Regions from separate parts of the Lysinibacillus sp. UGB7 genome, predicted to be linked through region 1. Evidence: predicted binding sites of a transcription regulator. Region 1 holds the regulator's gene; the other holds the start of a gene.
The links. The regulator NrdR, encoded in region 1, represses ribonucleotide reductase genes. The targets are predictions, from matches to a motif close to AACACNATATATNGTGTT.
Positions count from the first base shown of each region.

Region 2: the regulator NrdR is predicted to act here: its motif matches at 1,701-1,718, upstream of ACOMCU_RS09205 (vitamin B12-dependent ribonucleotide reductase).

Region 1 covers NZ_JBMGUV010000018.1:35,462-38,678, forward strand. The annotation lists gene dnaI (primosomal protein DnaI) at 1-278, opposite strand, end outside; gene ACOMCU_RS16595 (replication initiation and membrane attachment family protein) at 303-1,670, opposite strand; gene nrdR (transcriptional regulator NrdR) at 1,689-2,159, opposite strand; gene ACOMCU_RS16605 (glyceraldehyde-3-phosphate dehydrogenase) at 2,389-3,217, opposite strand, start outside.
Region 2 covers NZ_JBMGUV010000008.1:30,839-34,055, forward strand. The annotation lists gene ACOMCU_RS09195 (rhodanese-like domain-containing protein) at 1-343, opposite strand, end outside; gene ACOMCU_RS09200 (lipoate--protein ligase family protein) at 746-1,576, shown strand; gene ACOMCU_RS09205 (vitamin B12-dependent ribonucleotide reductase) at 1,779-3,217, shown strand, end outside.

The sequences.
Region 1 (3,217 bases):
ATTTCTACTGAATTCCGCACTACTCGCAGTTTTGGAATAAACCCTGTTAAATAGTTTGTACAATGTGCAGTATGGTCGCAACCGCAGCATTCAGTAGATTGACTTATAAATTCATGGAGCTTCGGCAAATTACGTTCTACTGCCTCATAGCTTAATTCCTCTGCATGCTCTGCTAAAAATGTCTGGACACGAGGGTTTTCTAAAATTTCTTTACGCATCGCCTCATAACGTTCTTGAAAGGATGGCATTTTAATCACTCGTTGTAGTGGTCCATTAATTGGTTCGATTGTTTTTCACCTACCTTATTCTTGCTGGTTGCTTAACTTTTCTAGTATTTTTAGTCGTTCCTTTTCAAAATCTGTTGCATCTACAGCCGATTCTGACTGTACCTCTACTTGCTTATCATTTCTCTTGTAAAACCAATCTGGTACTTTTTCCTCGCGGCGATTTTTTGCATAGGTATTCTTTTTCGCTGACGTCTGTGGTTTATTCTTCCACGTTGTATATTTATCATGCTCCTGACGCGCAAGTTCCATTGCTTGCTTCGCTGATTGTATATTTTTACGTACCCAATGGTCAGCAATGGTTTCAACATATTTTTTAGGTAGTTTCATATCGGTCGTTAACATGACATATTCCAGAAGCGCATTGACCACTCCTACTGGCATACCGTGCTGAACGATTAAACTTTCAGCGAGTTGGACAGACGTCTGCAGTGGCTCTTTCCCATTATTAATATCTCGTAACACTTGAATCGGTGCAGTCGTTTCTAAATAGTGTTGTAACTCTTGATCTTTTGTTTTTTGCATGGAATCCTCTACCGCTGCTGGCGCCTCATAAACTCTAGCAAGTTTCGGCGGCTCCTTGGACACAGTCAGTTTATAAAAATCAGCTGCCGCTTTGCGCAGTCGCTCTTGTGATATGCCTAAATCATCATCGAGTGCTAAAATGACAACTTTTTGCATGTCCAATGCAGTTAAGTGATATAAGAAAGCTAGTTTCGCTATGGCTTCACGTACATCAAGCGTTAATAGACTCGCTGGCACTAGTTGATCCGATAACCCGGCTTGCAGCAACTCAAAGTCAAACTGTTCGAAATAGAACGGATACACTTTTTGTGGCTTATTACTTTCCGTACCAACTTGTAACTCCGTAGGAATATTTGTACTAACTGGCTTAAACACATCAATAAAGGCACGTGACACATCCTTAAACTCACTGTCTCTTACAGGTCGAATAAACCGTTGACGCAGTTTCCGATACGCTTGTTCTCCAATCTTACTGAACAAGAACATCGACAAAAGGGGATCTTTCATAAAACTATCTGCATCCAATGGACGCATAAGCTCATATAAAAAACTACGTTGTTCGGCTTCTTCTTTTTTCCACGTGCGTAATAAGCCGATTGCTTCTAGCGCAATACGTGCCTCGAAAACCTTGCCAATGGGTAGCCCCAATACATTCATTAAATAATAATGTGACATTTGCTGCCCTGGCATTTGCTCTGCCTCCGCCCATAACGTTAAATACAGACTGATTGGCTCTGCTCCAGTTAAGGGCTGGTAAAACAAAGTTACTAACTGACGTTCTTGTGTAGAAAGCGCATGAGGTAGACGAATGTCAAAAGTATCAGCTGGTTGTAATTCCCTATACAAATGAATCAACGTCATTCACCCTCTCTGTTTGCTTTATGATTTCTTTTCAGTTTGACGTTGAATGATTTCTTTGATTTCCTCAATAAAGACATTGATGTCCTTAAACTGACGGTAAACCGATGCAAAGCGCACGTAGGCGACCTCATCAATTTTCGCCAAGCGGTCCATCACCATTTCTCCGACATCCTCTGATCGTACCTCTGCATTGCCTATACGACGTAAATCTTTTTCGATAGATAAGACAAGTCCCTCTAGTACTTCAAGAGCAACAGGACGTTTTTCACAAGCACGAATTAGACCACGTAATACTTTTTCGCGGCTAAACTCTTCCCGTGAACCTTCTTTTTTCACAACGACTAATGGTGTCTCTTCAATTTTTTCAAACGTTGTAAAGCGAAAGCTACATGACTCACATTCACGACGTCTACGAATTTCTTTATTATCATCTACAGGCCTCGAATCCACTACACGTGTTCCGTTAAATTGGCAAGATGGACATCTCATATATTTACTCTCCTGATTCCACAACAATTTAATATTTCTATTATAACAAATTTCCCGCTTGTAAAAAATCACTTTCGTTTTTTCTGACAAGATGTAGTATATTTGTCCAGCTAAAAAAGCACATCGAAACCACTAGGATTTCAATGTGCTCATTAAAAAGTAAATTTAAAAGGTTGGTATATGCCCTGTTTATAGCCAATATTGAAGAGCAGTTTTAATGGAATAAAAATTATGCGTTAACTGTTTCTAACGCTCTTGCAACTTTTTTCATAAGATCTACAACACGTGCAGAGTAGCCCCACTCGTTGTCATACCAAGCAAGTACTTTCACTTTACGGTTGCCCATTACCATAGTAGAAAGACCATCTACTGTTGAAGAGTAAGTTGTTGTATTGTAATCGATCGATACAAGTGGCTCGATTGAGAAGTTTAAGATACCTTTCATTGGACCCTCAGTTGCGGCTTTCACAAATGCAGCATTTACAGATTCTACTGTTACATCCGTGTTTAAATCTACAACAAGGTCAACTAAAGATACGTTTGGTGTTGGAACACGAAGTGCCATACCGTGAATTTTACCATCCAACTCTGGTAACACTAATCTTAATGCTTTTGCAGCACCTGTTGATGTCGGAATGATTGATTGGGCGCAACCACGTGCACGACGTAAATCTTTATGTGGATTATCTAGGTTCTTTTGGTCATTTGTATAAGCATGAACTGTTGTCATTAAACCGCTTTCGATACCAAATGTGTCATTCAATACTTTTGCCACTGGTGCTAAGCAGTTTGTTGTACAAGAAGCGTTGGAAATAACGTCATGTTTGTCAACATCAAGTTTTTCATCGTTTACACCTAAAACAATTGTGATATCTTCATTTTTACCTGGTGCTGTTAAGATAACTTTTTTCGCTCCCGCTTCTAAGTGCATTGCTGCTTTCTCACGATCATTGAATTTACCAGTTGCTTCAATAACGATATCCACACCCATTTTCGCCCATGGTAATTGTAATGGATCACGTTCGCTAATAATTTGCACGCGTTTACCATTTACAAGT
Region 2 (3,217 bases), on a different contig from region 1:
CGCCTTCAAGCTGGTAAATTTGGTTGTAGCCACGTTTTTTTAAGAATAGTGCAGCACGAGCACTACGACCTGTATTTTGGCAGTATAAATATACTGGTAGATCTGGTCGGATTTCTTTGTAACGTTGACGTAGTGCTGTAGAAGGAACGCTTCGTGCGCCAAGAATATGACCTGCCTCGAATTCTTTTTGCTCACGCACATCAATTAGCTGTGCTTTACGGTAGCCTTCAATAAACTGTTCTTGTGTTAAGTTGGTTACGGCTTTTTTTAGACGCATTGCATTTATCGCGATATATGCAATTAGAACTACTAAAATTACACCAATTGTGATAAGTATGTCCAAGATTTTCTTACCCCTTTCTATCTTCTTTATCATTATAAAAGATGCGGTAGCGATAGTCCAATGAGTTTGATAAAATTAACTAGATTGTGGCTAAAAATAAGATAGCTTTAAGTAGCACATGTTATGAAGTAGTATCAGTCACGCAGTCTCTTGCCTCTATAAGGTGATGTGATTGTAAAAATAATTTGAATGAAGAACAAGCCCCGGCGGATGGCACAAGTTTTGAAGGAACCCGTTGCGTCTATGCGACAACCATTAATCGACCTGCCTGGGTAAATCGCCACGTCCTGTGGTTTGACTGAGATGACGAACATTGTGTCAACCTGCGCAGGTCCAAAAAGCAATTCAAAATTTGGTTTTAATTACGCCGAGGCATAATTGATACTTGTAGGAGATGATTGTATGACAACTTGGTATTTTCTAAATTCAGGGAAATGTAGTCCTTCGTTTAATATGGCGCTGGATGAGGCATTGCTTGATTGGCATAGTGAGGGTTTAATTCCTCCAGTGATTCGGTTTTATGAGTGGGAGCCTGCGACACTTTCAATTGGCTATTTTCAGCAGGCGAAAAGAGATATTAATTTAGAAGCAGTTCGTGAACAAGGTCTAGGTTTTGTGCGACGTCCAACAGGTGGAAGAGCAGTTTTACACGAACATGAGTTGACATATAGCGTCATTGTCACAGAAAGCTATCCAAATATGCCTGAATCGGTAACAGAGGCGTATCGTGTATTGAGCGAGGGGATTTTACAGGGCTTTCATAATTTAGGGATGGACGCGTATTTTAGTGTGCCGGATACGGAAGAAAAAAAGGCCGACTTGAAGCAGCCAAAGAGTGCTGTTTGTTTTGATGCACCAAGTTGGTATGAGCTTGTCGTAGAAGGAAAAAAAATAGCGGGTAGTGCGCAAACGCGTCAAAAAGGTGTCATTTTACAGCATGGTGCAATTTTACTTGATCTCGATGAAGAAAAACTATTATCAGTATTTAATTTTTCAAGTGATGAAGCGAAAGAACGCATGCGTAAAAAGCTGCCAGAGAAGGCTGTTGCCATTAATAGCCTTGTCAAAGAACCTGTTTCTATTGAACAATGTGTGACGGCTTTCCGAGATGGTTTTGCAAAATCGTTGCAAATTGATTTAAAACCATTTACACTTTCTGAGGAGCAATTAGAATATGTCCATGCACTTGAAGAAAAAAAATATGCGCATGATGATTGGAACTTCAAAAAGTAAGAAATGGTATAAGAAAAATATTTTTTTTGCGTTTAAACCTTGTGCTGACAAGCAGTACTGATTCTAGTCAAAATTGCAAGAGTTGAATTAAAAAACTATATATAGTATCTTTTGTTAAGGAATATACACAATATGTAGTGTTTAACGACACATGATATTGTGTATTTATTATTGTAAGGATGAAAATAAGGGAGGCAAAACGATGGTACTCACAAATCATCAACCCGAAGTAAACAAACAAATCGAACAATTGAACAAGGATATTGAACTATTTCCACAGGTTCACCCCGTAACCCCTGATATGCACATTACGCATAAAGGTGTTTCTAGATTGGTAATGATCGATCGCTACTCGTTTAAGGACACAGAGAAGAAAACATTAAAAGCTGGTGATTTCGTTGTCTTAACAGTAAAGGCAGATCCAAAATTCCCTGCACGTGGTTTAGGGACAATTCAAAAGATTGATATGACTACAAAAACAGCAGACATTTTGATCGAGGAAGACTACCGTAGCGTTTTAGATGAGCCAAAAGAGCAAGAAACGGGTGTGATTACGCGTTCAATTGACGTGTTAGAAAAGCCTCTTGAAATTTATTATGAGCAAATCGCAAAACGAAATGCAACAGGGCTTGCCTCTGTTGAAAAAACAGCAGAAAAACGCCAAGAATGGTTTGAGAGATTTTATGAGCAATTAGTATCATTGCGATTTATCCCAGCAGGACGTGTTATTTATGGAGCAGGTTCTGAAACAGATGTAACGTTCTTCAATTGCTACGTAATGCCATTTGTTGCAGATTCACGTGAGGGTATTAGTGATCACCGTAAGCAAGTAATGGAAATTATGAGCCGTGGTGGGGGAGTAGGAACAAATGGTTCAACTCTGCGTCCACGTAATACTTTAGCACGTGGTGTGAACGGGAAATCGTCTGGTTCGGTTTCATGGCTAGACGATATTGCCAAGCTGACACACCTTGTTGAACAGGGTGGATCACGTCGTGGCGCACAGATGATTATGCTGGCCGATTGGCATCCTGATATTGTGGAATTTATCATTTCAAAAATGCAAAATCCACGTATTTTACGATACTTAATCGAAAACACGACGGACAAGTCTATTATCCGTCTAGCAAAAGAAAAATTAAACTTCAAGCCTTTATCTCAACAAGATGAAGCAATGTATCAGGGTATTGTAAATTACAAAAACATCGAAGGCTTAGGCGGATTTGATGCTGCGATTATTCGTGATGCAGAAAATAAATTACGCGACGGTGGTACGTATACAGTCCATAACTCAGAGTTTTTAACGGGCGCTAATATCTCTGTAACATTGACAAAAGAATTTATGGAAGCTGTTGAAAAAGATGCGGATTTTGAGCTTCGTTTCCCAGCAGTTGAAGAATATACAAAAGAGGAAATGACTCTCTACAATACGGAATGGCATAAGGTTGGCGACGTACGTGAATGGGAGAAATTAGGCTATAAAGTGCGCACATACCGTACGATTAAAGCGAAAGAGCTTTGGAATCTTATCAATGTATGTGCAACATACTCTGCAGAGCCAGGTATCTTCTTCATCGATAACGCAAACGATATGACAAACGCTAAGGCATATGGTCAAAGCGTTGTTGCAACAAATCCATG